Regions from separate parts of the Lysinibacillus sp. NPDC093712 genome, predicted to be linked through region 2. Evidence: riboswitches for the same ligand, from Rfam matches in the RefSeq annotation. Region 2 holds a riboswitch; each other region holds the start of a gene.
The links. Region 2 has a riboswitch for cobalamin ahead of ACQKNX_RS16400 (ABC transporter substrate-binding protein). Riboswitches for the same ligand answer to the same signal wherever they lie in the genome.

Region 1 (8,054 bases), on a different contig from region 2:
AGTTACATAGGCATCCTGCCAGCTTTCGCCCATTTTTGAAAACGCAAGCTGTACCGAGCTCATATACGGATATACTTCGATATTTAGCTTCTTTGCTAAATATCCCCCGATGCCGTAAAATAGTGGATCACCAGATGCTAAAATAACTGTCTTACGCGTTTCTTCGGATAGTTTTTCAACAAGCGTCGAAAGACCACCTTTAATGACTATTTTTTCTCCTGTAAAGCTTGGGAAAAAATCAAGGACACGCTCACCACCTACGAGCACCTCGCAGTCTTCAATCCACTGTCTATACTGTGGTAGTAAACTTTCCTGTCCGTTATCCCCGATCCCAATCAATTTCATCGATTGATGCAATGTCATCAGCCCTTCCTAATAATTGTCCCTGCATCGAATAAATCGATGTGGAGAGCGTCAAGCCCCCTCTAGTATGGTGTAAAGATGAATAACAGCATGCCTCGCATAGGTGATGAAAAAAAGCATCATAGCCTTTTTCAGCCATTATCTCACCAACTTGTGATGCGGTATTTGCCTCTCTTACTTGCGTTACTGTTTCTTCATCTGCCCCAATATCTATAGCTAACTGCGCTAAAAAATTAAAATCAATGGCTGCGCTTTTGGAGTGCACCATCATTACCCCTTGAGCCACCTTTGAAAATTTTCCCATCATCCCAACGAGCGATACTTTCTTAATGCCAAGTCGTTTACAATGCTTTAATGTAAAGCCGACAAAATCACCCATTTCAATAAACGCTTCCTCTGGTAATGTAGGATATTGGGCCATCCCAAACTTTTCACTACGCCCACCTGTTGTTACAACTACATGTTCACAGCCAGCTGCCCTTGCGACACTAATAGCTTGAACAATACTTGCCATATAAGCAGAACTCGAAAAAGGCACGACGGTTCCCCTTGTGCCTAAAATGGAAATGCCGCCAATAATGCCAAGCCGTCCATTTAATGTTTTTTTTGCAATTTCCTCGCCCTCTGGTACAGAAATAACAACATTAACGCCGCGATTAATTTGAAACTCTTCTAGCACATCTTGCACGGTACTATGTATCATTTTACGTGGTACAGGGTTAATCGCTGCTTCTCCAACAGCAACAGGTAAGCCGGGCTTTGTTACTCGCCCGACGCCAATGCCACCATCTAAATGTATCCCCGGTGTATCAGCCCAACTTACCGTGCCAATAATAAGGGCTTTGTGTGTTGCATCTGGATCATCACCAGCATCCTTAATCGTCTCACAGCTTACTTCGTTATTACCAAACGTACATTTTTCAATTGTAAAAGTTGCATCTCGCCCTATCGGCAAATGAATTGTACTCGTTTCTTGCTCTTCATTTGTTATGAGTGCTAGTAATGCCGCTTTCGTTACTGCAGTTGCACAGGCTCCCGTTGTATAACCGTGACGCATGTCTTTAGGATCCTTTTTTGGCTTCCGCTCCATTATTTTTTCGCCTGTTCGTCCGCTAGTAATGAAACGGCATTTAAAGCAGCAACCGTCACTGTACTACCGCCTTTACGTCCAACATTTGTAATATAAGGAATCCCCTCTAGCTTTAAAAGCTCTTCTTTCGACTCCGCTGCTGACACAAAGCCTACTGGCATACCAATAATTAAGTCCGGTTTTGCTAAGCCTTCTTTAATTAAGCGAATTAACTCTAGTAAGGCTGTCGGTGCATTACCAATCGCATAAATGCCACCTTCGTGTAATTTTGTCGCTTTTTGCATTGAGATAATAGCACGCGTTGTATTTTGTTTTTTCGCTTCAATAGAAACGTCTTCATCTGCGATATAGCAGTGTAAATCCCCACCATGCTTTTGGAAACGTTTTTTCCCTGATCCACTTTCAATCATTTGCACATCAGCAACGACATGACGACCTGCAAGAATCGACTTAATGCCCGCTTCAATTGCTCCTGGTGTAATAATGACACTACGTCCTAATTCGAAGTCAGCAGAAGCATGGATAATACGACGGACAATTTTCCACTCATCTTCTGTAAAATCATGTTCGCCCATTTCCTCTGCAATTATCGAGAAACTATAATCATAAATTTTGTCTGGGTCTACTGTTAATGGTTTGAAATCTGTTTTGAAATCCATGTGGAATGCCCCCTAAAGTATGTGTTGTACAGCTTGTAGTACTTCCTCAAATGAGGAGTATTGTTGGCCATATTGAATATTTGGTCGTGCGATTAAAATCGTTTCAATGCCACAGGCAAGTGCAGCGTCTAGCTTTTCATCGACTGAGCCCACCTTGCCACTTTCTTTTGTAATCATCAATGTAACATCGTATTGACGAAATAGTGCTTCGTTTAATTCTTTTGAAAAGGGACCTTGAATAGCAACAATATCTCTTTGTGCCACACCAAGTGCTTCACATTTTTCCATATTATCAAGGCGAGGAAGCATACGTGCAATAACACGTGTATTTTCTAAGCCTTGTAGTACCTTTGTAAACGTTGCAAGTGTTTTACTGCCAGTTGTCAGCATAATCACGCCTCGTTTTACAGCAGCTAACTGTGCTGCTTCCTCATAATCTTTAACAACTGTAATAAGAGGGTGTTCGTAATGTTCATTTGCGCGTTCATAACGAATGTATGGAACACCGGCACTCTTTGCTGCTGCCATCGCATTTTTAGAAGCTTCCTCTGCAAATGGATGTGAGGCATCGACAACTAAGCGATACCCTTGTTCTGTAAGTATTGCTGCCATCTCCTCAGCAGTTAGTCTACCAACTAAATGTGGTAGACCTGCCTGTGCAAGGCTTGTTGCAGCCGAATCTGTTACAACTGTAGCCGTAATAGCATAGCCCACTGATTGCAATTCAAGTGCTAGATTCCTTGCATCGCTCGTACCTGCTAACATGAAAATCATTTTACTAGCTCCTCGTCATGGTGATGGTCGTGCTCATGCTCGTGGTCGTGGTCATGATCATGGTCGTGCTCATGCTCGTGATCATGGTCATGCTCATGCTCGTGATCATGGTCGTGGTCGTGGTCGTGATGGTGATGATGATGCGCATGTCCATGTACCTCAGCATAAGCACGATAATTTTCTAAATCCTGCATACCTGTTGATGTACCATTCACAGCTTGTTCAATACGGTTTAACAACACATTTTGTAAACGATCATGGTAGCCAAAATAGTTAGCAATTTGAATATCACAGTCAGGATATTGCTCATTAAATTGCTTGCACATGCCATTCATACGTTCCATTAAAATACCTGTGAATAAAAAGTACGGTAGCATAATAATTTTTTTAGCACCGAGCTTGACACAGCGTTCAATGCCTTCATCAACACGCGGATCTGTCACACCCATAAATGCGCTTTCCACATACTGAACGTTTAGTTTTTCCCATAACAAACGTGTAATTTTATAAAAATCACCATTTGCAGCTGGGTCACTGCCACCTCGTGCAATTAATAAAATAGCAGTATCTTTATGTTCTTCCTCAGTATTGAAGTCGATTTCTGCTAAGCGGTCTTCTAAAATAGCAAAAATTTCGTCATGAATACCGATTGTTTGTCCATACGTGAACGTAATATTTGGATAATGCTCACGTGCATGTTCGATTTCTGCTGGAATATGCATTTTTGAATGACCAGCATGAAGTAAAATAATCGGGATTACATGTACTTCTGTAGCACCCTTCTTCACACAGTTCGTTATACCATCTTCAATGTTTGGCGAGGCAAACTCTAAAAAACATGTTTCTACTAAAAAGCTTTCATCGATACGTGGCGTCATTTGCTCTATAAACGTTCGTACCTCGTCATTTCCTGCTGCTAAACGGCTACCATGGCCAACAAATAAAATTGCTTTCATCTTTTATCTCCTCACTAGTCGCCGCACGGAGCTGGCTCTACTTTTATTTTTGACGACATATCTTGATACGTAAAATGCAATATTTTTTTCACCCGTTTGAAGTACTTAAATAAGCGTTCATTTGGATGTGCATTTGCCTTATATTCTTCAATAATGTCTGTAATAAGTGGAATAAGCTGTTCTGGCTCTAGCCCCTCTACAACTGGCTGTGCCGCATGTGCTGTACGCCCTACTGGTTTCGCACCGATAAAAACATCAAATTTACTTTTTCGATAGACGATACCTATATCGTCAAATACTGCACGATAACACGCCATGCCACAGCCATTAAAGCCAATATTCAGTGTTTTAGGCAACGACAACCCACCAAGCTTTGCTTGAATCTCCTCTGCATACGGAATTGAATCTGCCTTCTCGCCATAACAGAAGTCACAAGCCTTTAATGACAGCACATCCCCAATTGGTGCGAGTAAAAAGCCTACTTCTCTTAACTTTTCAGTAATAATTTCTGGCTCTGTCGTTGGAATTTTTAAATGAATTTGATGGTCTGGTGTATATTCCATCGTGCCTTCTTCTCCCACAACTTCAGCTAACGTCATCATTTGCTGTGGAGTGAAAAATTTATTTGCTACCCCAGGACTGACAGCAAGTTCAAAAATCGACTCCATTTTTTGCTGAACTAACTTCGTTGTTGCCTTTGTGACAGTTGTTCCTTTCACCATGGCTAGTGCAGTTGCTGCCATTTCTAGAGATGATTTTTCTTGTACCGATACAGGCGTAGGTGCTATCGCGTTACTACTTTTCAGACGTCCTGCATTTGGATCTGCAGCAAAGTCATGGCTAGCAGTACCTGTTTCTTGATTCATTGCCCACGGTTCATTTTCTTCTCTTAAACGCTGGTGTGGACGTAAAGGCTGTTTTTCTTCTCCAAGTGTATATTTGCGCTGATAGCCACGCGGTGTAATCATTTTATTGTCATAGAAAAATGTTGATGAATTACCAATAATAACTGTAGTTAACATGCCGATATCATGCTCAAGCATCTCTGCTAAAGTTGTCATCGTGATTTCCTGGCGATCTCGGTAGGCACTTTTCACAAGTCCTACAGGTGTATCAGGTGATCGATATTCTAGTAAAATCCGTTGGGCTTCTACAATTTGACGTGTACGGCGACCACTTTTGGGGTTATATAACGCAATGACAAAATCGGCCATCGCCGCAGCTTCCACACGCTTTGCAATTAAATTCCAAGGTGTTAAATGATCACTTAAACTAATCGTGCAAGAATCATGCATAATCGGAGCGCCTAGCAAACTTGCACACGAATTAATAGCAGAAATCCCTGGCACAATTTCGACTTCAACACCTGTTGCTTCCGTCCATCCAAGCTCAATTAGTACTTCATATACAAGTCCAGCCATCCCGTATACGCCGGAGTCACCACTCGAAATAACAGAAACGATATTTCCAGCCTCCGCTTGACGTACCGCTTCTTGTGCTCGTGACACTTCTTCTGTCATACCAGTACTAACAATCGACTTCGCACTTACTAAATCTTGAATGAGCTCAACATACGTTTTATAACCGATAATAAATTCACTTTGTTGTAATGCCTCTACAGCACGTGTCGTAATATGCTTGAAGTCCCCAGGTCCAAAGCCTACAACAAAAATCTTTCCTTTTTGCGCCATTTTTTACCCCTCTTTCACCTTGTCGATGCCTTTAATGGCTGTTGTTTGTGGAGTACGTTGCAACGTACCTTCTGTCAGTGTAAAAACATGCTCGCTATGTAAAGAATCATGGTTTAAATCTTGTACAAGTGTTCTACCATGCTCAACTGTTGGTACACGATACCAATTTCCCTGTGGATACGCGATCACAACACAAGCATCTTTACATCTGCCATTACAACGCGTTCTTGTCGTATGTATTTCCTTATCGAGTGCTAATTTCTCTATTTCGTCTCGTATTGCAAGCGTAATTTCCTCAGCTTCTTTTTTCATGCAACTACTACCATTACAAATAAAAAGATGGGTTTTCATGCCCTCTAAATTCCAAGTTGTCATTGCTTTTCTCCCCTCATTCTACTTTTAGGAAAAAGAAAAAACCTTTACTCGATATCGAAGAGTAAAGGTTTTATAGAAGCCAAAATAAAAACGAATATACACGTATCCGCTCTCGCTTCACTTCTCCCTCCGAAAAGTTTGCATGTCATCAACTAAGCAGGTTTCCTGACTTAAGCTTCCTCTTACTTTCGCGCCTTCCCAAATCTTCAGTGGCATTGCGATTTCATCAGCTATTACAGTAGCGGGGGCTGTACCGGGTTTACACCGATTTCCCTATTATCTCGAAGCATTTCGAGCACTTAATGATGGATTTATATTTAAATTTTGAAATGAAATGTTAATAAAACGAATATAAAACTGTTTCTATCATAGCCTATCATTTTTATATTTTTCAACATTTCTTTTTTATTTATTAGATTTTTAATAAAATTTCAACAAATATTTCATTGAAATTGATTGATTTTCTCTGACGTTTATCTGAATTTTCTAGATTTTTATTCTATAAAAAAATTTTTTACAAAAAAAGGATAGCTTATGATTAGAAAAACATGTTACACTTCTTCGTGAAAACTCACAACTTCATCTTTTTTCGGTGCGAAGTGTATACATTTTGCTTAAAAGGGAAGCCGGTTCAAGTCCGGCGCGGTCCCGCCACTGTACTAGGGAATTTTATAGAAAATGTCACTGTCCATAGGACGGGAAGACCTATAAAATGTTGAACTAAAGCCAGGAGACCTGCCGAGGAAATCGTGATCGTTTCAACCTACGAGGATAGGTGTGCGGCTTGGCAAATGACAATTCTATTTGCTTTTTCAGCTATGCACTTTTCCGAAACGGAGAAGTGCTTTTTTATTGCGCACGCTACATTCGAAATTTACTGTTGAGGAGGAAAGGTTTTGAAATTTTCTTTTTGGAAACTTAGTTATTTCTTAGTGGCTTTTTTACTAGTACCAAAACGAGCGTTTGCCATGCATATCATGGAAGGATTTTTGCCGATTGAATGGGCGATTTTTTGGTGGGTCATTTCGATTCCATTTATTATTTTAGGATTACGTTCTATTCGTAAAACAATAGACGAAAATCCTGAAACGAAAATGATATTAGGCTTATCAGGTGCATTTGCATTCGTCTTGTCGGCACTGAAAATTCCATCAGTAACAGGAAGTTGCTCACATCCTACTGGTGTTGGCCTTGGTACAGTTCTTTTCGGACCATTAGCCATGAGTGTCATTGGAACAATCGTTTTATTATTCCAATCATTACTTTTAGCGCATGGTGGTATTACAACTTTAGGTGCAAATGCTTTCTCTATGGCGATTGTAGGACCAATTATTGCGTACTATGTCTTTAAAGGTTCTCAAAAAATCGGTCTATCATTCTCTATTGCTGTCTTTTTTGCAGCGATGCTTGGGGACTTAGGTACATATGTTGTCACTTCAGTTCAATTAGCACTGGCTTTCCCTTCTGAAGTAGGAGGCTTTATGGCTTCATTCACAAAATTTGCAGGGATTTTTGCTTTAACGCAAATCCCTCTAGCAATTAGTGAAGGGATTTTAACAGTTATCGTTATGAATTTCTTAAAAAAATACAATGTGAGCGAATTAAAGGCACTACGTGTTTTCTCAGCAAAGGAGGCACATTAGGATGAAGAAAAATTTACTGCTACTAGCTGTCGTTGTACTTTTAGCAATTATCCCTCTTTTCGTACAAAAAGGTGCAGAATTCGGTGGTGCAGACGGAGAAGCTGAAGCTGCAATCGGGGAAATTAATGCAGAATATGAACCGTGGTTTGAAAGCTTATGGGAGCCACCAAGTGGTGAAATCGAAAGCTTATTATTTGTATTACAGGCTGCTATTGGTGCTGGCTTTATTGGCTATTTCGTAGGCTATATGCGCGGCAAGCATAAGGAAGGTTAAACGATGTTACTCATTGATAAGTATGCTTATATGAATAAACTAGCGTCCGTTCATCCGTTAGAAAAAATGACGTTTTCCTTAGGGTTACTGCTATTGTCGCTTATCGTGAGAGATGAACTTATTTCACTCATTACATTTATTGTAATGAGTGCTTTTATCATTTTAGGCGCAAAAATCCCTTTCCAATATTATGCGAAATTACTATTGTTACCAGGATTTTTTCTGCTAT
Region 2 (8,054 bases):
GGGATAATTATCGTACGCGCCACTAAATCGCAAATGATCAGTAATGTTGCACCATTCAAAAAAGATAACGGCAATAAATGACGGTGATCTGAACCCCAAATCATACGAGTCATATGCGGCACAACTAAGCCGACAAAGCCGATTGTTCCTGAAACAGCAACTGCCGCCCCAGTAAGCATGGAGCCTCCTACTAAAATTAAATATTTGCTACGCTTTACATTGACACCTAAATGCTTCGCCCGTTCCTCTCCATATAGCAGAACATTTAGCTCGCGTCTTTGCGTCCACAAAATAACAGAGCCAATGACAACGAATGGGGTAATCATTTGCACATACGGCCATCCCCGCATCGAGACTGACCCTAGTAACCAGCCGATCACTTGGCGGAGCTCCTCACCTGATAACGCAATCATTAATGAGATAAGTGAGCCTAAAAACGAGCTAAAAATAACCCCCGTTAAAATAAGTGTTTCCATTTTCAGAGAACGGTCTACTATTCTGGCAAAGCTCATCACAGCTACCATCGTTAGTACAGCCCCTACCATACTGAGCGTTGGCAATGCATACAAACCGACAACTGGTAAAGAGATGCCGAAAAATAATGTCATGACAGCACCGACTGACGCTCCTGAAGATACACCAAGCGTATACGGATCTGCTAACGGGTTTTTTAACAAACCTTGAAAGGCTGCCCCTGCAATCGCCAACGATGCTCCTACAAGACCTGCGAGCAATACTCGTGGCAAACGAATTTTCCATAAAATATTGGCAGCAGTTTCATCTGCCGCTTTATTCCAAAATACTTCTAACGGAATATGAACCGAGCCTATTGATACGCCACACCAGATGCTAACAATAAGTAACGTAATGGCTGTTACATAAGCTAAAACCGTTTTGCTCACTCGAAAGCCTCAGGATAGATGGCTTTCGCTAACTCTTCAAGCCCATCTGCTAAACGCGGGCCCTGACGACTTGTCATATTTTCATCTACTTGCACAATAGCCTTATTTTTTACAGCCGTAATTGTATCAAAGCCTGCACGTTGTGGAATTTTCGTTAAAATATCGGGCACATAATTATAAGTGACCACGATGACATCTGGATTTTTTGTAATAATTTGTTCTGCATCAATTTTGAACCAGCCATCCGTATCAGCTGCGATATTTTCGGCATGAATCATCTCTAGCATCTCCTGCATAAATGTGTCCTTGCCAGGTGTGTAGATTTCTGGTTCATCTGACGTTTCTACAAAGACTTTCTTTGGCTTCACGTCCTGTAATTTTGCTTGGACTTCCTCAACCTTTTCTTTCATATTGGCAATAATTTTTTCTGCCTCTGGAAGCTTACCAGTGGCACGACCTAATTGCTCAATCGTCGTATATGTCTCATTAAAATCACTAGCGTTTGTCACAACAAATACTTTAACACCCGCTGCTTCCAGTTGATCCATCGCTCCACCTAAAGAAGCTATACCTGATTCATGTGCAAAAACGATATCAGGCTGTAACGCAATAATTTGTTCTATATTAAATTCCATACTGCCGACCTTCTCCTTGTCAGCTACCTCTGGTGGATAATCATCATAATCATTTACGCCAACGATTTTATCATTTAAGCCAAGTCCAAATAATATTTCTGTGTTACTTGGAATAAGAGATATAATTCTTTCAGGCGGTGCTTCTAGTACAATGTCTTTGCCAGTAGCATCTGTTATTGTTAGCGGGAACGTTGCTTCGTCTAGCTGCTTTGTATCCTGTTGCTCCTGTTGCTCTGTTGCCGATTTGTCGTTTTTCGGCTCTTCTCCACATGCTGCTAGAATGCCCATTGCTAAAAATGCTGATAAACCTATCTTCCAATACTTTTTCATTGTGAGACCTCCTTAGATTGTATGTGCATTTTTCAGCTTTGTTCAGTAGATTGATCGATATTATGTAGGCATTTCCCCTACCCGAACTTATTGCCTTTATGTTCAATTATTTATCGTCAGTAGCTTTCCAAAACAAAAAAACTCTCGTCATCATAACGAGAGGCGGTGCTTGCACAAATAAACCACCATCCTATCCTCGTAGGCTGCAATGTATCGTTCTATAAAGGCAGGTCTCCTGGCTCGTGCTCCAAATGCTTTTTCATGCCTTCCCAAAAAAATTCAGTGGCATAGATTGAAAAAACTCACACTTACAGTGGCGGGACCGCATCGGAATTACACCGATTTCCCTTTTCACTTTACTTTAGTAAAGAACCTTTATAATATTCAGTTGATTTTATTATACATGAAAATAGAAATAGATAACGATAAAAAAAGAGACGCTAAGTTAGCGTCTCTTTTTTGTGATGCTACTGCCGTTGATTTCCGCTGCGTGCGGACACTTTACACTTCGATCAACTAGTATAATTGTTTGAGTGCCTGGCACTACATAGAACCTAACATAATGCCGACTCCTAAATCGGAAAAATCCACTTCGCTTTCCGCGGGCACATACGTAAGCCACAAACGTCGCTACCCGCGCGGTTTGTTGCAGCTTACATTGCGTGCGTTCCCGTAGGAGTCTACGCGGATTTTTACTAATAATAAAAATTTTCAAAATTGTTTGTGTGCCTGGCACCCGCTACATAATTTCCGAAAAATATTGAACAGTTTTCATTGGTGCGCCTATTTCGCGCAATGCCCATGTATCTTCTAAATAAATATCTGCTAGCTTTTCATACTTGCCGCCAAATTGGACTGCCCATTCGACTGCCACTACACTTTCGTATAGATGAGCCATTTTTTCTGCTACGCCCTTTGCCTCATACGACTTCGTAGCCTCATCCAAACGACTAAAGACTTGCAATGTTGCTTCGATTTTCTTCAGTTGCTCGCCTACAATTTGTACGAACGAACAATCAGTTAACTTCGTCAAACGCTCCCGCATCACATGTACAAATAATTCATGGGCATTATATTTATCTACTAAGCGAATAAGCTCTAGTGCTAAAATGTTAGCCGTTCCTTCCCACACCGTAAGGACTTGAGCATCTCTAAGTAAACGTGGCGTTACAAAATCTTCGATATAGCCGTTTCCTCCATGCAATTCTATTGCTTCGCTTGCGTAATGCACCGCCTGTTCAGCCGTTTCTTTTTTCATGATGGCGATATTCAAACGATTAAGAATAATGTCCTGCTCATTCCCCTGACCACTCGTTACCTTGTCATATAATTGAATAAGATCAAAAACAGTAGCGACTTCTACATGGAGCTTCGCAGCATATTTCCCTAATGTATCCTGAATCATTGGGTATTGAATTAAAGGTTGCCCGAACGCATTTCGGTTTGTTACATAATGCTTCGCCTCTAAATAGCCTCGACGCATAATGCCAATGGAAGCGACTGCGTTACAAATTCTCGATAAATTAAGTGCCTCTAACATATAATAAATTCCTTTATTCGGCTCTCCAACGATATACGCCAGTGCACCATCGAATTCCACCTCTCCTGATGGTACTGCTCTGACACCGAGCTTATCCTTTAAACGTCGAATGCGAAGGTGGTTAACCTTACCGTCATCTTGACGCCAAGGTACAGCAAATAATGTTAAACCTTTCGAACCTGCTGAAGCGCCTTCTATACGTGCTAATACCATCGCCACACCACACATTCCAACATTTGATGCAAAGTACTTCTCTCCATACAAACGATACTGACTTCCTTCCTCGACAGCCTCTACAACATTTGCGCCGACATCTGAGCCTCCTTGCCGCTCCGTTAAAAATGTTGCCCCCTCATATAGCTCTGTATCCCCCGTTGCACAAACATGTGGTAAAAACCTGTCCTTCAACTCATCACTCGCATAATGATCAAGCAAATAAGCTGTTGCCATCGTTAAGGTAACTGGACAATAGAAGCCAGGCTCTGCATGTGACAGTAAATAGCCTTGTGCAAAGCTATACACATAATTTCCCTTTCTACCTAACTGTGGAATGTCCTTATGCACATAGCCAACGATCCCTGTGTTATATGTTTCTTCAATCGTTTTTTTGTAGCCTTCATTGACCCAAATTTCTGATATATCCTCACCATAAGCATTGTATCGCTGCAGTTTGGGCTCTCCCTCTCTGTCCGTATGCTTCGCTCTCACGTCGATGTCATTTGCACAAAGCTCGCCGAAATCCTTTAACTCTCGCTTAGCATAGACTAGAAGTTCTTTATCTAGCATCATTTCTAATAGTTTGTGTAGTGTTTCATCCTCTGTGAAAAAGTTAGTCGTCCGATTTGCATCTTGCTGTAATACTTTCATATTCATCTCACCTCTTGTTCCTTCAACGATTGTTTTAATATTTTTCCGGAAGCGTTTCTTGGTAGCGCTTCCACTTGTTCGAATAAGCGTGGAATTTTATATTTTGCAAGATGCTCCTCTAAATACGCTTTTAGTGCGCTATCATCAATCTCTGCCTTTGCAGCATACACTGCCTTTACGGTTTCTCCCCACTGCGGGTGAGGGACACCAATAACAGCCACCTCAAAAATGCCTTCATAGTTTAAAAGTAAATCCTCAATCTCTTTTGGATAAATATTGACACCGCCCGAAATAATAACATCCTTTTTACGATCTACAATCCAAATATAGCCGTCTTCATCTTTTCGAGCTAAATCTCCTGTTTTCAGCCAGCTATCTATAAATGCTGCCTTTGTTGCTACTTCATCCCTGTAATACCCCAACATATTGCCTTCACCAAATAACACAACTTCGCCCACTTCATTCACTTCGACATCTTCCCCGCTGTCGTTAATAATACGAAGCTCCGTCCCTAGAGGTGCACGCTGACCGATACTCCCCGCCTTTGTTTCATGCTCTTGTCCGAACATTAAGGAACCACTTGGCCCAGCCTCTGTTAATCCATAAACACATGTTAGATTTTCTGTTTGGAAAGTTTTTTGTAGATGGCGAATTTCATTTTGTGATAACGGTGCACCTCCATAAACCCACCATTTCATCGAAGATAAATCCGCTGTTTGCAATCTCTTTGTTTGGGCAGTTAATAAATAGGCAACAGGAGCCCCGAAAAAATGCGTCGTTTTTTCTTGTTCAATCGAATCTATCAATAAATCTGGTGTGAATGTTGGCGTTAATACATTTGTTGAGCCAACAAGTATGCCAGCCATTAAAAATAAATGCAATGGTGCTGAATGCGTTAACGGCATCATAAGGAGAATGCGGCTTGTAGGCTTTACTTCCATTTCTACTGCAATCATCTGGGCCACAGTTAAAATATTGCGATAGCTAAATAGGACGCCCTTCGGTTTTCCTGTTGTGCCTGATGTATATAAAATCGTTGATGCATCGTCTTCATTTAGCTGACAATCAATTGGTTGTGTACTGGCATGTTGTATTAGTGTCTCATAATGAAGCCACCCTGCCTCCACATGTCCTGTTTTAATTTTCAACGGCACGACATTGATATGCTCGACCGCGGCAAAAATAGCCTCATGCACTACAATAGCTTTAGCCTCTGCATGCTGTGCAACATATTCAACCTCCTGCAATGTAAATTTTGCATTTACGGGAACGACAATTGCACCAATACGTTGAATCGCAAAATAACTAACAACAAACTCTACAACATTTGGCATAAAAATAATTACTTTATCGTCTGGACGAATACCCAGTTCTATCAAAGTATGACCGAGTCGAGTCACTTGCTCATCTAAATCACGATAAGTCACTCTTCTTCCATGACAAACAACAGCTTCTTTTCCAGCATACTTTCGGGCATTTCGTGCTAACAAATTTGAACTATTCATCGTGCATCTCTCCCTTTAAAGTTAATAATTTCTCACTAAACATGCCATGTAATTGCAGTAATTCATTTTTCATTTGTGTAAGCTCGGCTATTTTACTATCAATTTCTTGAATTTTTTGATCTCCATATGCCACAGTACGTTCCAGCTGTTGAATTCCTGAACGATCAAAATCAAAAAGCAACACCATTTCCCTGATTTCGTCTAACGAGAAACCATAACGCTTCCCCCTAAAAATAAGCTTGAGCTTCGCCATTTCTTTTTTTGAGAAGGTGCGCTGATTAGTAGCCGAACGATGAGGACATAGAAGCCCAAGCTCCTCGTAATAACGAATGGTACGTGTAGACACATTAAATTGCTTTGCTACCTCCTGAATCGTTTTCAAGCCTGCTCCCCCTTCACAATTTTCATCAGTATATCATTAACGTTAACGTAAACTTCAACAGAAAATCAGAAATAAATAGAAAATTCCGCACACAAAGAAGCATAAAAAAGTGTCAGGCACTCAAACGATTCTTAATTTTCAGACCATTAGAAACGTAAGAAGCAACAAAGTGCACATAGCAAGGGTTGTCGCTTCCATCGGAAAGTAGTGTCAGGCACTCAAACAATTTCCACCGAATAAAAAACCCCGACACGCAATTGTGTCGGGGTCTAATAATCATATTACATTTTTTCAGGTGCAGATACGCCGATTAGACGTAATGCGTTAGCAATAGTAGTACGTACAGCCGTAATAAGTGCTAAACGTGCTTCTGTTAGCTCTTTATTCGAAGCATCTAATACTTTTTCAGCGTTATAGAAGCTATGGAACGCAGCTGCCGTATCTTGAATATAGTTGGCAATACGGTGTGGCGTACGGTGTTTTGCTGCATCCGCCACTACTTTCGGGAAATCACCAATTTTTTTCAATAAATCAATTTCTTTTTCAGCAGTTAACAGGCTTAAATTATTTGTTGATGTAGCAAAGCCTTGTTCCGTTGCTGAACGTAAAATTGAAGAAATACGCGCATGCGCATATTGAGCATAATATACCGGGTTTTCGTTTGATTGTGATACCGCAAGATCAAGATCAAAGTCCATATGTGAATCACCAGCTGTTTTCACGAAGAAGTAACGCACTGCGTCTAATCCCACTTCTTCAACAAGCTCACGCATCGTTACGGCATTCCCTGTACGTTTCGACATTTTAAATTTCTCGCCGTCTTTATATAACTGAACCATTTGAATAACTTCTACTTCAAGTGTGTCACGGTCATAACCAAGTGCTTGAATAGCCGCTTTCATTCGTGGGATATAACCGTGGTGGTCAGCACCCCAAATGTTAATTAGTTTATCAAAGCCACGGACAATTTTATCTTCATGGTAAGCAATATCAGGTGTTAAATATGTGAAAGATCCATCATTTTTTATTAATACACGATCTTTATCATCGCCAAATGTTGTTGAACGGAACCAAGTAGCGCCATCTTCTTCAAAAACATGGCCATTTGCTTTTAATTTATCTAATGCTACTTCGATTTTGCCGTTTTCATATAATGATGTTTCAGAATACCATACATCAAAATTCACGCGGAAATTCGCTAAGTCTGTTTTCAATTTATCTAATTCTAATGCTAGACCATGTTGACGGAAAAATGCAAAACGCTCTTCATCAGATTTTGATAAAATCGAATCACCATGCTCACTCGCTAATTTACCTGCAATATCGATAATATCCTGACCATGATAACCATCTTCTGGCATATCTGCAGCAAGACCTAAAGCTTGCTTATAACGCGCTTCTAATGAATAAGCTAAGTTATTAATTTGATTACCAGCATCGTTAATGTAGTACTCACGAGATACTGCATAACCAGCCATATCTAAAACATTACACAATGAATCCCCTACAGATGCTCCACGTGCATGACCTAGGTGAAGGTCACCTGTCGGATTTGCTGATACAAATTCAACTTGTACTCTCTCATCAGCTCCTGCATTTGAACGTCCATAATCTGTACCTTGTTCAAGGACAGCTGTTACAACACCTGTTAAGAAATCTTTACGGACAGTTATATTCATAAAGCCAGGACCTGCGATATCAATTTTCTCGATATCAGTACCTTCAGTTTCAAGGTTTTCTAAAATTGCTTCTGCAATCGCACGTGGTGGCTTTTTAGCTAGTTTCGTTAACTGCATTGCAATATTCGTTGCATAATCACCATTTGCTTTATCCTTTGGTGTTTCTAAGTGAATCGTTAACTCTGTGCCAGCTTCAACTAAGCCAGCTTTTTCA
Region 3 (8,054 bases), on a different contig from region 2:
ATGATTTTGTTCATTGATATTTAAATAAATATTACCTTCAAGGTATGTTCCTTTATTTAATATTGCTGTTGGCAATTGAATTGAGAGCTGTTGTTTTGTAATTGCCAATGATGCATTTTGAGCATTTGCTTTAAATGTACCTACATTTGTAAGTTTTCCTGCTTGGCTAACTCGGTAGTTATAATCACCATTGTTTATTAACTTGAAAGAAAATGTTTTTGTACCATCCGGGTTATTTGTAGCTACCCCTTCAGGCTGGACTTCTTCAAATGCAATAAAGTGTTTGATTTTTTTTCCTACAAATAATTCAGCATCTTGAGGAACTGTAAAAGTTATGTTCCCAGAAAACGGAATAGCTGCACTAATTGTTTGTACTGATGCCGAAAGTGTTACTGTAGTGCTATTACTAAATGGAACATATTGTGTGTGCTTTGCATCTGGCTCAAACGTATAGTAGATTTTTCCCCCTACAAGGGCTAATACTGGAATCTGTCCTTGTGTAGTTACTTTACCTAGTTTTATTGACGTATCGTTCGGTATTTCTTGCCCAACTTTTACAGTGTAATCACTATCAACATTCCAACTTGTATTACTAGCTTTAAAATTAAGCTGGCGGAATTGAAATTCTTGAGTTGATTCTGCTTTTACTGTTAGCTGACCACCGCCAACACTGTTATGATTGCTATCAAATCCTTCGTAGCGATAACTTCCTACTGGTATAGTTGCTGTATAAACATTGTATGTTCCTTCAACACCAGAGCCTAAGTTTATTTCTTGATCATTCGTATCATAAAGCTTTAAAATGACAGCTTTAGGTGCGACAGTAAATTTCACTGTGCTAGTAATATCTGTTTGTAAACCAGTTTTTTTACTAAATGCATTTGTGGCTTGATTTAGTGCTAAAACTTTTGCATCTATTTCTTCTTGACTGGCATTTTCATCTGCGATTAGTTCCTGTGCGTCTATAATTTCATTTGTGTATGCATCTAATTCAGCTTGAGTAACCCAGTAATCAGTAGGAGCTACATCTTTTCCATCTAAGCTTACTTTCACAGAAGCTTTTGTTTGTTCAGCTTGTTGAACCGCTGTTTGCAAAGCTGTTTTATCAGCTTTAACGATTTCTTCCCCTTCTCCATTTAAAGCAGCATTTAAATGGAGAAGTGCTGCATCCACATTTGTTTGACTACTCTCCATATTTTTAAGCTGCACATATGCGGCGTCATAAGAAGACTTTACTTGTTCATTTGCTAAAATTTCGTTTTTAGTTGGTGAGCTATTAATTTCAGCAATTTTCGCTGTTAACTCATCTTTATTCGCTGGCGTAATTAAACTACTTCCCTCAAAGCCGCCACCTAAATCTGTTCCATACCCCCATACTGTAAACTGCCATCTAATGATATCACCATCTTCTGGGAACCATTCAGAAGCACCTCGAGGAATAAAGTTATTATTTACAGCTACCATCCAGCCAGACATAGATGTATAGTCCATCTGTTTTAACCAGTCGGATTCCATTCTTCCATTAACGGGACCAGATTCATCAAGAATGTATTTTGGGACGCTCACTTCTCCAGGATCAGGATCAAAGACACCTGCTAAGTAGAAGCTTTCTTCTACAGATCCTGTAATGTCATAGTTACCTTCTCCTAACAGGTTAACTATAACCTTAGCTATATTATCCCCTTCATAAAAAGGAACACGAACAGGTTCCTTTATGTAGCCTTGCCCCAGTGTAAACTTCTCTACGGAAACCGTCACATAACCTTTAGGTTCAGTATTATTAAATATCGTCGCACTATCATTACTGGTAATAGGTGATAGCTCGCTTTCCGTTTGCTCGGTCATTTCTTTCTCTATTGATTCTTCATTAGTTTGAATAGTAGAATTTGTTTCTAACTCACTAGTATCATTTTGTTGTGTCTCAGCGAATGCGACTGGTGATAATAACGAAAATGATAAGATAAAGACAATCGCTATATTCAACCATTTTTTATAAAAGTCCATTTCTTTCCCCCCAATTTTTTTATAGATGAATGCGCTTGCAATAACTAGAAAATAAAAAAGATGCTTCTCTAATAAAAGAGAGCATCTAAGGAAAACAGAAAACGGCTTCAAATACTATTTGCCAATTCGTCTATTTGCCGTAAGTTCTCCTAGCTTCCGAAGAGATTTAATACGATGAAATAAAGGCAGGTCTCCTGGCTTGTGTACCCTAATCAGAACCTTCCCATCTACTTGAGGCATTTTTCCTCGTTTGACAGTGGTATTTTCTGGGGTCATCTACACATACAGTTGCGGAAACAGCTTCGGATTTGCACCGAATTCCCTATTAAGCTCTTAAAAGAGCACCTTTATTCTGCATTTGCTATTCACTTAATGCTAAGTTTAGCATAGTTTCCATCTTTTCAAAATAGTTTAAAAAAACAAGCATGACTGATTATCTAATAATAATGGAGTTGAATCTTTTTTTGCTATTATCCTTTATTCAATTAAATTAGTAGCACAACAGTATTCTCAATAAAAAACGCCAGAGCAATGATACTCTGACGTTGAAATCATTATTTTGTCGTTACTTTTCTTCCGTATGTCATCCATCTCCACACTTTTTCCAATGGCCCGATTTTGAAAAATTTAAAATAAATGATACTAAAGATGATTTGAATCACAAAAATCATAATGGCAATGATGACAATATAGGAAGTCGAAAGTACTTCGAGTCCCATGAGAGATATAATAGCTAACCCTATAAAACTTTGAGCTAAATAATTTGTAAACGCCATCTGTCCGACACGTCCAATTGGCTGTAGAATTTTTACAACATTTTTGTGTTCTAGAATCAGGAATAAACTCGCTAAATACAAATATGTAGTCGGGATTACACCTAAACCTAGTACTAATTGAAGCTTTTGATCATCATTTTGAGATGCAAACCAAATCCAACTAGATATAGCTACAAATATTGGAGCTGTTACATATAATACCAACTTTATTTGCTTGGTAAGTTGTCTCACATTTCTTATCCAGTCAGCTTTTGCTACTAGAAAACCTGTTAAAAACATAATAAAAATAGTTATTGTATCATTCCCTAGTACATTAAAAACTGTTGAAAGGATAGCTAGGTTTGGCAAAAACATTTGTCCAAGTATGCTTACAATGTGAACAGTAATTATGCCAATAAGCCAGTTGCGAATTGTATCAATCTGCGCTCGATAAAATGGTAGTAAAAACAAACCAATTACTGCATATACTGAAAGGATAGAACCCCAGAAAAAAATTATATGGACAATCCCAATAACAAATAATGCTAGTAAACGTCTTGCAAAACGCCATCGAGGCTTATCACCTCTTGCTTCAGCGCGTGAAGCAAAAATATAAAAACCGACACCGAAAAGAAATGAAAAAATGGAAAAGAATTTTTTCTCAATGAATATATCAATTAGTGTATCAATAATACTATTGAATTTACTATAGGCTGGCACCGGTCCGCCTTCAACTACTATTTGATAAGCACCTACATTAATAAATAGAATGCCAAATAACGCTAATCCACGAATAATATCTAAGGATATAATTCTTTCTTTTTGTGTAACTGATGGATTCATGCTTTCAACTCCTTATCTTCAATACTGCAATTCATGCTCCTTGGCTATTATATCTACTCAACCTTACAGTAGTTTGATGATTAGCTTACAAAAACCTTAACTGAAGGATTTTCATTTATCTTAACGATTTATTTAAAATTGCAGTTTCTTACGCAAACAATAAAAAGGTCTGGATTAATTTCCAAGACCATTCTTTTATTCATATTATTATCATGCGTAATCTAATGCATTAGCGGCTAATGGAATGTGAAATTTCATCTTATTCTTTTTCATGTTTACTTAGTTTTTCATCCCTTTTTAAAAGTTAAGCCAACATATTTTATAGTATGTAGACTATTTTGAAAAGAGGTGACCAAGGTGAATAGGAATAGAAGATTAAGATTTTGTTATCCTGGCTATAAATATTGCGGACCTGGATGTTCAGGACCTGGTTCACCAACAAATGCTGTTGATTCTTGTTGTAAGAAGCATGATGAATGTTATTCAAAATACGGTAGAACAAAAAATTGCGATGAATTATTCCAGCAATGTTTATTAGCACATATGAATACCAATAGCAAAATGGGCAGGGATGCTAGACTGTTCTACAAAGTTTTCGATTTGCGTAAAAAATTTTTTTAAACGTCAAAAGCCAAGAATGAACAACAAGTTTCATTCTTGGCTTCAAAGAAATATAAATGTCTATTGCCGTTGATTTCCGCTACGGCGGCGCTTTCCACAAAATTGTTTGAAAATTGTTTGAGTGCCTGACACTTTTATGGGTACTTTTACTTAATTGGGATCCAAATTTCCGAATAGAGATTTTCGCTTGTAGGATCTTCATCTGTGTAAACCTCTAATTCAGGTGTTCCAGCAGGCTCATATGGATTCGAAGGGAACCATTCGGAGAAAATTTGCTTCCATGCATTTTGCATCGCATCCGGCATTGGGCCGTGTACTTCAAACACAACCCATTTTGATGCTGGCACTTCCATCGCTAATAAATTTTCCGGTACATCCCCTACGTGTTCTGTTCCAATCCAATAATCCATTAAATTATTTTCTTTATAGTTTTCGTCTGGTACACAAACACCCAATACCCCTTTAATTTGTCCATCATTTAATGCAAATAATTGCTCGTCCATTCCTTGACGGTTTACTTCATCCCAAAATAGAGGGATACCTTGCAAATTCTCGCCTTTTTGGCAATTATACGTTCTTTTCACTCCTACAACTTGGAACTTTTCCTTTTCTACAATGTTATACTTCATTGGTTCTGCTCCCTTCAGACTCACCTGGATTACAAGGCGGTTATATGATTGTAATGGTCCTTGCTGTTTTCGTGCTTCACTCGGCGTTACGTTATGTTGCTTTCGGAATGCTTTTGTAAAAGCTTCGGGAGAGTCGTAGCCATATTTGAAGGCGAGATCGATTACTTTTATATCTGTATTGATCAATTCCTGTGCTGCTAAAGTCAATCTTCTTCGTCTTATATAATCTGCGATTGACATATCTGTTAAAATAGAAAATGTTCGTTGAAAATGAAAAACAGATGCATTCACTTCGTTTGCGATTTGCTCCATTGTAATCGTATCTTGCAAATGCTCTTCTATATAATTTATAGCTTTTTGAATCGACTCAATCCAACTCAAACTCAAATGCCCTCACTCCTTGCTTAAAGATTAACGTATTCTAGTTTTTTCTTCCTGTCTTTTTATGCTATCTTTGGACTGGTCCACTCAGTTGTATGCATAGTCTACTACATATCGTCCATTTTCCAAACCTTTACTTAAGAGTGCTACTGCTTCAATAATAATCATTTTTACGAGCCCATAACATAAAAATTTTAAGAAGATTAAGTGAGTGGAAAGCGTCAACCTGTAGCTTACGCTACCAATTAAATCTTTGCACTGAGCGTTATTTGTTGCTGAAAGTATATAAATGAGCAATTTTATTAATTATTAGTAGATTCTTAGTATTTAATTAATTTAAAATAAACAGTATTATTAAGTATTATAGATATTTCATCTAATGACACAATACGCGGAGGATATGACATGTTAGAGATAGCAAAAGAAATAACAACAAACCCAAAAGAAAAACCTGCAGTAGACCAATTAGGTTTTGGTCAATTTTTTACAGATCATATGTTTATAGTCGATTACACAGAAGGCATGGGTTGGCATGATCCACGTATTATCCCGTATCAGCCGCTTTCTATAGATCCTTCGGCAGCGGTTTTCCATTATGGGCAAGCTGTATTTGAAGGATTAAAAGCTTATGCAACAGTGGATAATAGGGTCCTTTTATTCCGTCCTGACCGTAATTTTAACCGCTTAAATCATTCGAATGAGCGTATTGTCATTCCAGCAATTGATGAAGAATTGGCGTTAGAGGCGTTAAAGCAGTTAGTAACATTGGATCGCGAATGGGTTCCAAAGGCACCTGGAACATCTCTTTATATCCGTCCATTTATTATTGCTACTGAGCCACACTTAGGTGTACACCCTTCTAAAAACTATAAATTTATCATCATTATGTCTCCATCTGGCTCGTACTACAAAGAGGGCATTAATCCAGTAAAAATCATGGTGGAACAACATTTTGTAAGAGCTGTAGTTGGCGGCACCGGCGAAGCAAAAACTGCTGGTAACTATGCGAGCGCCTTAAAAGGACAAGAAATTGCGAATAAGGAAGGCTATTCTCAAACTTTATGGCTAGACGGTAAAGAACACCGTTACATCGAAGAGGTAGGTAGCATGAATATATTCTTCAAAATAAACGGAACAGTCATCACACCAGCATTAAATGGTAGCATCTTACCTGGGATTACACGTAATTCAATGCTTCAAGTATTAAAGGCGAAAAACATTCCAGTTGAGGAACGTCGTATTTCAATCGATGAAGTGGTAGAGGCTTATCATAATGGCACTTTGGAAGAAGCATTTGGTACAGGAACAGCTGCGGTTATTTCACCTGTCGGAGAATTAAAATGGCAAGATGAAAAAATAGTGATTAATAACGGTGAGATTGGTGAAGTTTCACAATTGCTTTACGACACATTAACAGGCATCCAAAATGGCACGCTTGAAGATACATTTGGTTGGACGATTAAATTATAAAAATATACAAAAAGTGTTAGATTGATCGCAATCAATCTAACACTTTTTTACTGTCGTTTTTGTAGCGCAACATAAGCCACTAATATAGTCGTCTCCACATTTTTGACCTTTAATGATATTGGAATAACACCAAAATAGTCGTATCTTTTTCGCTTTCCCAAAGCTCAACAAAAAAGCAATATCCATTTGGGAAATCATTTAAATATGCCTCATCATCAAGGCAAATGTTATTTTTATACTTAGTATTCCATTCTGACTTAACATCATTTATTAATAAACGCTCTAATGTACTTTTTCGTTCCGTTTGATAGTTACAGATAAATATTTCTTCTACTTCGCCATTAAAAATCATTTGTCCAAGTTCCTGTAACGTAATATTATTATAGTAGATTTTACTTGCCACTACTACTTCATTGTTATAAATCTGATTTTTTTCCTTGTCTATGAAGTAGCCTTTTTTTGTCACACTGTTCACCTCTTCTAGTTTTTTAATCGACTAAGAAAAATCAAACATTAACTTTATAATTCAGTGCTAACTCATCCCCAGGTAGTCCTCGTATCCCCCAGTTATGCTTAGGTGTTTCAAAAATAGTAATTTCTATATCTTGAGGAGCTATACTCAATTGACTGTTAATTTTTTTAAATAGCAATGCGAGTAATTGTTTTTTCGTTTCCATCGTTCGACCTTCGAACATACTAATTTCAATAATGGTATATGCTTCAGTTCTTTCACTAGGAAAGTAAAAATCCTCTTTGTCCATCGGGAAAAAACGATGAAATTTCTTATCGGTTGGCAATGCCAGTGCCTCCATCATACAAGAATGAATAATAGTCGATAATGCTGCCTTAATAGGATCTAACCTATCCTTAATACCATATATTTTAATTTGACTCATGCTCATCTCACCTTTCTCTTCTAACCACCCATTTCTATTCTATAAAAAAACATGAAATTCCTTTATTCGTTCTTGCATTCAATAATTAATTCGCCTCTCTACAATGTAACTGGCACGAATAGGTAAAAAAGAGCTACATCCTTCGCTACCCAATCTCGCAATATTATTTAATAACCGGCAAGCTCACCCTGTTTACCCAATCATAAATAAATCTTTCTTGATGCACGTTTAGCTCAGGGAGGTTGTTACGGGCAAAGAATCGATGTTCGTGACTTTCATCAGAGCGTTGAATTAATTGTCCCGTAAAACAGCTTGAGTAAAAAATAATTTGGACACTGAAAACTTTATCGCTATTCGGATATGTTGCAAATCCTTCTTCACCAGAATAAATACCAAACAACGCCAATTGTTCAACTGTTAAACCTGTTTCCTCAAAAGTTTCTCTTACGGCCGCT
Region 4 (8,054 bases), on a different contig from region 2:
TGTTTTTTTTATGGACTAATTTAGGAGTGAGCTAGATGACATCACATTCAATTTCATTTTATGAAAATCAGTTAAAACAACAAATTATGAATAACCTTTCGGGTCAAAATGGCATTTCTTTGCAAACATATATGAACAGGCTAATACAAGAAAATGAGCATGATTATAAAAATATTAATTATGCTTATTTAAATGTAAAACGTGAAATAGTAGGCGCTAAATAAGGAACGAGCACATTACAAAAAATAAATTTAAAAGGAAAGAGAAGGTTTGAAATGTATGCAAAATCATGATGATCTGGAAAGGGATTCTTTAATAAATCGAACAGACTCTTTTTTTATAGAATTATTAGAAAGCTTTAATAACGAGAAATTAGAGAGGCTTGATGCGCTAGTATATTTTGAATCTTTTCTTTGGTGGAACGAACAAACACACTATTTTTCAAAAGAACAGCTCCAGAAACTTTGGATGAAGCTTATAAAAAAATATAAATTCACCATTGAACAATGGGAAAAAATTGACGCCAATACAAATATTCATTTTTATCTTGTGAAACAAAATGGACATGGTTTACAAAAGTTAATGCGTTTTTATAATGACCGTCGGGCATTGAAATGGAAAGAAAATGCATTTGATTATGGAATGGCAATGCTTATCAACATAGGTAAAATGCCTGGATTGGAAATGTTTTTTCTGACAAATTTAATTTGTTACGAATGGAAAAATGATTATTTAAAGAACGCAGATGTGATAGATTTTTTTCGTCATACTGGGAATGATAAAGTAAAAGAATTGTACGAGAGTTATAGGACTTATGATAGTGAACAAAATCTTTTAAGTGCTATGTTATTAGTTAAACTATTGTCTAAATATAATCCTCAGTTCAATATCTATGCAGCAGCAACACCTGATTTCTATAAGAAACTATCGCTGTTTGTTGGAGTAAAATAAAAATTATGCTTATATTTTATGGATGATCGCCATGTAAAATAATCTATAATTCTTTGGTACTACGAATTCGTTCTACAGAAAATAACGAAAAGTTACACAATAAAGAATTCCCTTTTCAAGATTTACTTTTTACTTGAAGGATGGTACACTTAATTGTATTGAATAACAATATATTGTGTTCGTTTTATTTAGGTACTACAATATGTAGTGTAATAGGGAAGTTCGGTATATTCCGACGCTGTCCCCGCAACTGTAAAAGCTGACGATGATTTAATCCACTGTGCATTCGTATGGGAAGGAAATCAGAGAGTGAAGCAAAGCCAGGAGACCTGCCTATCATAAAACAAATCAACCTTTCTTCGGGGAATAAGAAATGGGGACGTGACGATTTTTTTTGTTTTTTTACGTTTCTAACTTAGGCTGTCTCTCCCAAGAGATAGCCTTTTTATATTATGAAAAGAGGGAATTTAAAATGAAACTTTATACTAAAACTATATGCCCAAAATGTCTTTGGGTCAAATCGGAATTACAACGTGCAGGACTTGAAGCAGAAATTGTCAACATTGATCACGATGAGCAAGCGAAACAAAAAATTATGGACGCAGGTTTTTTAAGTGTGCCTGTTCTTGAAGTAAATGACACATTTATAGGAGATGTCAAAGAAATTGTTTCTCAAATTGAGATGATTGCAATATGATCGTTTATGCCAGTCGTACAGGTAATGTGCGTAATATTGTTACTAAATTAGATGGTGAATCAATAGAAATACATGATGGATTATTGTTGACTGAGCCCTATCTTTTAATAACATACACAGACGGCTTAGGTGATATTCCTGCAAAAGTAGACCGCTTTTTAGAGCAAAACAAGGAATTTTGCAAGGGAGTAGCTGTTAGTGGTAATAGTAATTTTGGACACCATGTGTTTGGCGGAGCTGGTGAGAAAATTGCAGAAGCCTATAAAGTCCCGCTAGTATGTAAATTAGATTTACGGGGATATCAGGCTGATTATGAAGTAATACAAATGTTTTATGAAACGAGGGTGAAGGGATGAAAACATATTTAAAGCTTAATAATGAGGTGCTTAATCGCTATAGCACGACAGGTCAATTAGAGCTTGAAAAGGACCGTGAAGCAACACGCCGTTATTTTTTAGAATATGTAAATGTGCGTCTACGTTATTTTATTGATATTGAAGAAAAAATTCGCTATTTAGTCGATGAGGGTTACTATGAGAAACAATTTATCGACATGTATGAAATAGATTTTATTAAACATCTATACAAAAAAGCATACGATTATAATTTCCGCTTCCCTTCTTTTATGAGTGCGAGTAAATTTTATGATAGCTACGCAATGAAAAGTCGTGACGGAGAAGAAATTTTAGAAAAATATGAGGATCGTATTGTTATCATCGCTTTATATTTAGCACAAGGGAACACTGTTTTAGCAGAACGTTCTGTTGAGGCAATGATGGAAGCGTACCAACCAGCAACACCAACCGCATTAAATAGTGGGAAAAAAGCGCGTGGCGAATTAGTAAGCTGCTTTAAACTATCAATGGACGATTCAATGAATAGTATTGCTGAAAATATTGGTTATTGTTTGGAGCTATCACGCCTTGGAGGTGGAGTGGGGGTAAACTTAACTGATTTACGTCCATTAGGTGATCCTATTAAAGAAATTTTAAATCGTGCAAGTGGTGTTATCCCGGTTGCTAAACTTTTAGAAAATTCGTTTAGCTATTCGAATCAGCTCGGACAACGAAACGGCTCTGGTGTTGTCTATCTAAATATTTTCCACGCAGATATAGAAAATTTTATTTCATCGAAAAAGCCAAATGCGGATGATAAAATCCGTCTTGCAACGCTATCAACAGGTATTATTATTCCAAGTATTTTCTTTGAACTGATGAAACGTGATAAAGATATTGTGTTGTTTAGCCCATATGATATTTATAAAGAATATGGTAAACGGATGTCTGAAATCTCAATTACTGAGATGTATTACGAGTTACTAGATAACCCGAATATCCGTAAGATTAAACGCTTGAATGCTCGTAGACTTTATACAGAAGTGAAAAAAGCACAATTTGAATCAGGCTATCCTTTCGAAATTTTTGATGATAATGTCAACGATGTACATCCACTTAAAAATATAGGTCGTGTAAAAATGTCGAACCTATGTACAGAAATTCTACAAGTACAAGAAACAAGTATCATTACTGACCAAAATGAACCAAATGAATACGGGCTGGATGTATCGTGTAACTTAGGTTCAATTGATATTCATGCCGCAAGTAAAGTAAATGATTTTGGAACATTAGTTGATACAGCCATGCATTTATTAACGAATGTGTCGCAAATGACGAACATCACGAATGTACCGCCTGTAGCTAAAGCAAATAAGCTAATGCACTCGGTAGGGCTTGGTTGTATGAATTTACATGGACATCTTGTTACAGAAGGCATCATGTATGGTTCAAAGGATTCGATTGATTTTATGGATCGCTTTATGGAAGCGATGAACTATTATTCACTTAAATCATCTATGGAGATTGCTAAGGAACAAGGCGAAACTTTCTACCGTTTTGAAGATAGTGATTATGCTTCAGGTGTTTATTTTGATCAATATGTAAATAAAATCGAAGTAGAGCTCTCACCTGTTGTATTAAAAGCACTAGGAAATATTCCAATCGTCACATCAAAAATGTGGGAAACATTAAAACAGGATGTCATGCAATATGGTTTATTCCATTCTTATCGTCTAGCTATTGCACCAACTGGTAGTATTTCATACATTCGTAGCTGTACAGCTTCGATTGCACCAAGTACTGAGCGCGTAGAGGTACGTGATTATGCGGATAGTCGAACAATTTATCCAATGCCACATTTAACAAATGATAACAGTCATTTATATGTTGAAGCTTATGATGTGAATCCATATGATTTAATCGATTTATATGCAGCATCTCAAAAACACGTAGACCAAGGTATTTCGATGACGCTGTATGTAACGGATAACTGGACAACGGAACAGTTGGCTAAAATTTATATTTATGCTTGGGTAAAGGGAATTAAATCTGTTTATTATGTCCGTCAACGTTTGCAAAGCTTAGAGGAGTGTGTCGCATGTCAAATATAATTTACGAAGCGGTCAATTGGAATAAGTCAACGAGTGAACTGGCACAAGTATTTTGGGACCAACAATGGAAACAAATTTGGTTTCCAGAAGAAATTGCAGTTAGTAAGGATATCCCGCAGTGGAAAAATTTCGAACACCAAGATACGTATAAGAAAGTATTCGCAGGCTTAACATTACTTGATACAGTTCAGACGAATATTGGGATGAACCGTGTCGCTGCTTATACATCGGATCTTCAAGAAAAGGCGGTCCTTACTGTATTTGATGCGTTTGAAGCGATACATGCAAAATCCTACTCATATATATTCACAACGCTTTGTACAAATGAAGAAATTGACTCGCTATTTGAATGGGTAAAGAAAAATGAATATCTACAATATAAGGCAAATAAAATTGCAGATATTTATAATGGTATTGAAGAAGGGGATTCAGAAAGTTTATGGAAAGCGATGTTCTCGTCCGTTATGCTAGAATCATTCCTTTTCTACTCTGGCTTCTTCTATCCATTATACTTAGGAGGACAAGGCTTTCTTCGCAATAGTGCAGAAATTATTTCCCTTATTTTACGCGACGAATCCATCCACGGTGTGGCAGTAGGCTTCTTTGCACAAAATTTATATAAGCAATTTTCTAAGGAAAAGCAAGAAGAGCTAACATTATGGGGTTATGAATTATTGTTGGATTTATATCAAAATGAAATGAATTATACAGATGATATTTATGCAGAAACAGGTTTATCGCCTGAAGTAAAAGCTTACGTTCGCTATAATGCTAATAAAGCGTTAATGAATGTAGGGTTTGACCCAATGTTCCCTGAAGAAGAAGTGAATCCAATCGTTATGAATGGTATTCGTAACGAAGGTTCAACATATGACTTCTTTTCACAAAAAGGTTCTACTTATGCAAAAGCAAAAGTAGCGCCAATTACAGATGACACATTTAAATTTAATCGTTAAGGATGAAAGAAATGAACTTAGACGTAAAAATCAAAAGAATTCATACTGATGCATTGCTACCTTTGCAAGCAAATCCAGGTGATGCGGGAATGGATCTTTATTCAATAGAAGCAGTAGAAATTCCTGCGGGAGAAGCAAAATTAATAAAAACAGGCTTACAAATTGAATTACCAAAAGGGACAGAAGCGCAAGTTCGTCCAAGAAGTGGACTAGCATTAAAACATAGTGTAACTGTTCTCAATAGTCCAGGTACAATTGATGAAGGCTACAGAGGCGAAATTGGCGTTATTTTAATTAATCATGGTAAAGAAACATTTATCGTCGAGAAATCAATGCGCATAGCCCAAATGGTAATCCAAATGGTCCCTTCCATTCAACTACTAGAAGTAAATGAATTATCCCAAACTGTTCGTGGAGCTTCTGGATTTGGAGCAAGTGGAACAAAATAAGTTCGTAAGGATTAAGTTCGGTACTGTACCGAACTTAATTTTTTTTGTAGGAGTGCCAGTCACCCACACAATTTACACACAATTTCACAGTTACTTATTTGTTCGAAAAAATAGCATGTTTGACTTGCCATATAAATTTGAAATAAAATAGGAACATATTAAATTGGAGGTTTTTGTTTGATTAACTTATGTTTCTTACTGGGGTGGAAACTTTCTTAATAATTATTATTAAGAAGGTATGTTGGGTAATTTCGAAATTTTTTTTAAAATAGGAGAGTATATGAATATTAAAATTAGGCAAGAACACCCTTCAGATTACAAAAAAATTGAAGATGTTGTCAAAATGGCATTTTTAAATGTAGAACAAAGTGACAAACAAGAGCATTTTCTTGTGAATAAAATTAGACAATCAGATGCTTTTATTTCTGAATTGTCATTAGTAGCGATAGATCAGGAAACGAATGAAATTGTTGGTCATATTCTTTTATCTAAAATAACAATTGTCGCTTCTAATTTATCTGTAGATTCTTTAGCACTTGCTCCTGTTGCAGTCGCACCTGAACACCACAAGAAAGGTGTAGGTAGTCAACTCATTAATGCAGCTTTAAAACGTGCAAAAGAGCTTGATTTTCAGTCAGTAATCGTTTTAGGACACAAAGATTATTATCCAAAATTCGGATTTAAAAAGGCAAGTTTATGGAATATAAAAGCACCTTTTGAAGTGCCGGATGAAGTATTATTGGCAATTGAATTGACGAAAGATTCTTTGACTAATGTTCAAGGAACAGTAAATTATTCAAAAGCCTTTATGAGTGAGAGTTAATTATTGATATAAATCATTTACAAAAGCCCTGTATTTTTATAGGGTTTTTTGTATGTATATTAAACTTTATTTTGGATGAAAAATGCACTTTAAATAACAGTAAAACGATTGTTTTATTTTCTAGCAACTGGGCGTTTATACCGTCTTTAAATAACAAACAGCATTTGCAATATATAAAGTCTTTAATATAAATATTAATAGAACTTATGGTAATATAAGGTATGACGATAGTAGTGAAAGATTTTCATAATATCACAATAAGAAAGGAGTATTATAGACATGGATATAAGAAAAAGTGCACTATTATTGATATCACCTTTATTTTTTTTAGCTGCTTGTAGTGATGATGAAGACGATAATAATCAAGAGAAAATGTATATATCCTCAATTCAGAAAAAGGAAACATACGAAATTCAACAGCCTGCTAAATTGAATGTTGCCAGAGGATTAATTGTTAGTAATATGAATAATACTTTAAATATTAATGAAATTGAGAAGGGGTTAATGAATTTATCAGTAAATTATTTTTCGCCAAGTAGTTTTTATATGCAGGAAGGCCAATATTTAGATAAAAATATGATTCGGCAATGGTTAGCTAGAAAAACTGAAGAAGGCTTAGGTTTAAATCCACCAATAGAAAATAGTACTGGTAATGTTTTAGAGGATGAAAAAGCGAATCCGCTAATTTTATCACATGTGTTAGAACAAAATTACATTAACAAAAAAAGTGGAAAAATAGAAGGGATAGCATTAGCCATATCGTTAAATGAATATTATGACATACGAGTATCTGATGATAAAGGCTTGATTTATACAGACCAAGTGAAAGTTGATAATAATGACGATGATGTAAATGATGTAGGTAATTATGGTAAAAAAATAGCTGAAACAATCGTAAAAGATATAAGAAAAAATGAAGCAATGCCGAATGTTCCAATCTATTTAACGTTGTATCAAGAATCCAATAAAAATGATATACTTCCAGGCATTTTTTTAGCTGAAACCTTTATTGCAGAGAGCAAAGATAGAATAGATAAATGGACTGACATAGATAAGAAAGATTACACATTCCCTTCCGATGCCTTATATAGTTTGGATCAAGATACATATAATAAATTATTAAGTTTTAAAGAAGAAATACAAAAGAATTTCAAACATTTAAATCCTAAAGCATTTGGAAAGCTTCGATATGAAGATGGAAAATTAGCAGATATAAAAATAGAGGTACATGCACCTTTAATAAATGATACGGAATTGATTGGCCTTTTGCAGTTTATTAGTACAAAATTAAATTCTATTTTATTTGACTATGTTCCTGTTACGATTCGTATTATCGATCAAAAACAAGATGTTGGAATTGTTTTATGGGACCCAGAAGAAAAACAAATTTTCGCAACCCCAATATAGTGCCAGTCACCCAAACAATTCTGATAATTCAATAGGCTAAGTTTTGTTCACTTTTCGGCTCCATAAAAAAAGAGTATTATTAAATAGGAAGAAACTCTATATAAAAGGATGACGTTCAGACATGAATGAGCAATTAGTGGATTGGATTATTCGCTTTCAAAGGGATAAAGATATTGAAGCACTAGCTAATTTAAAAGACTATTGTTATGAGATGATTGAGCCTTTAATTGTGGAATTTACAGCGAAGTATGGTGAAGATGCAGGAGCGTTATTACGTTTAAAATGGGATAAACGGTTTTATTTCATTTTTACGAAATATCAGGTG

Region 1: linked by a shared signal. The riboswitch ahead of ACQKNX_RS08775 ((2Fe-2S) ferredoxin domain-containing protein) and the one ahead of ACQKNX_RS16400 (ABC transporter substrate-binding protein) in region 2 are both predicted to bind cobalamin.
Region 3: linked by a shared signal. The riboswitch ahead of ACQKNX_RS00545 (S-layer homology domain-containing protein) and the one ahead of ACQKNX_RS16400 (ABC transporter substrate-binding protein) in region 2 are both predicted to bind cobalamin.
Region 4: linked by a shared signal. The riboswitch ahead of ACQKNX_RS01080 (glutaredoxin family protein) and the one ahead of ACQKNX_RS16400 (ABC transporter substrate-binding protein) in region 2 are both predicted to bind cobalamin.

Annotation. Positions count from the first base shown of each region.
Region 1 covers NZ_JBNNUU010000002.1:253,754-261,807, forward strand. The annotation lists gene cbiE (precorrin-6y C5,15-methyltransferase (decarboxylating) subunit CbiE) at 1-363, opposite strand, end outside; gene ACQKNX_RS08750 (cobalt-precorrin-5B (C(1))-methyltransferase) at 320-1,453, opposite strand; gene ACQKNX_RS08755 (precorrin-8X methylmutase) at 1,453-2,112, opposite strand; gene cobK (precorrin-6A reductase) at 2,125-2,886, opposite strand; gene ACQKNX_RS08765 (sirohydrochlorin chelatase) at 2,883-3,842, opposite strand; gene cobJ (precorrin-3B C(17)-methyltransferase) at 3,857-5,533, opposite strand; gene ACQKNX_RS08775 ((2Fe-2S) ferredoxin domain-containing protein) at 5,537-5,908, opposite strand; cobalamin riboswitch at 6,047-6,226, opposite strand; cobalamin riboswitch at 6,482-6,665, shown strand; gene ACQKNX_RS08780 (energy-coupling factor ABC transporter permease) at 6,805-7,551, shown strand; gene ACQKNX_RS08785 (energy-coupling factor ABC transporter substrate-binding protein) at 7,553-7,825, shown strand; gene cbiQ (cobalt ECF transporter T component CbiQ) at 7,829-8,054, shown strand, end outside.
Region 2 covers NZ_JBNNUU010000004.1:186,066-194,119, forward strand. The annotation lists gene ACQKNX_RS16395 (FecCD family ABC transporter permease) at 1-902, opposite strand, end outside; gene ACQKNX_RS16400 (ABC transporter substrate-binding protein) at 899-1,867, opposite strand; cobalamin riboswitch at 2,076-2,259, opposite strand; gene ACQKNX_RS16405 (acyl-CoA dehydrogenase family protein) at 2,607-4,274, opposite strand; gene ACQKNX_RS16410 (class I adenylate-forming enzyme family protein) at 4,277-5,779, opposite strand; gene ACQKNX_RS16415 (MerR family transcriptional regulator) at 5,772-6,161, opposite strand; gene argS (arginine--tRNA ligase) at 6,443-8,054, opposite strand, start outside.
Region 3 covers NZ_JBNNUU010000001.1:97,601-105,654, reverse strand. The annotation lists gene ACQKNX_RS00545 (S-layer homology domain-containing protein) at 1-2,004, opposite strand, end outside; cobalamin riboswitch at 2,172-2,368, opposite strand; gene ACQKNX_RS00540 (DUF418 domain-containing protein) at 2,559-3,602, opposite strand; gene ACQKNX_RS00535 (phospholipase A2 family protein) at 3,951-4,223, shown strand; gene ACQKNX_RS00530 (AraC family transcriptional regulator) at 4,370-5,233, opposite strand; gene ACQKNX_RS00525 (branched-chain amino acid aminotransferase) at 5,639-6,703, shown strand; gene ACQKNX_RS00520 (hypothetical protein) at 6,813-7,169, opposite strand; gene ACQKNX_RS00515 (tautomerase family protein) at 7,210-7,599, opposite strand; gene ACQKNX_RS00510 (NUDIX hydrolase) at 7,763-8,054, opposite strand, start outside.
Region 4 covers NZ_JBNNUU010000001.1:212,266-220,319, forward strand. The annotation lists gene ACQKNX_RS01070 (hypothetical protein) at 36-224, shown strand; gene ACQKNX_RS01075 (hypothetical protein) at 280-951, shown strand; cobalamin riboswitch at 1,125-1,302, shown strand; gene ACQKNX_RS01080 (glutaredoxin family protein) at 1,424-1,648, shown strand; gene nrdI (class Ib ribonucleoside-diphosphate reductase assembly flavoprotein NrdI) at 1,645-2,004, shown strand; gene nrdE (class 1b ribonucleoside-diphosphate reductase subunit alpha) at 2,001-4,094, shown strand; gene nrdF (class 1b ribonucleoside-diphosphate reductase subunit beta) at 4,082-5,050, shown strand; gene dut (dUTP diphosphatase) at 5,062-5,499, shown strand; gene ACQKNX_RS01105 (GNAT family N-acetyltransferase) at 5,780-6,322, shown strand; gene ACQKNX_RS01110 (CamS family sex pheromone protein) at 6,602-7,729, shown strand; gene ACQKNX_RS01115 (hypothetical protein) at 7,851-8,054, shown strand, end outside.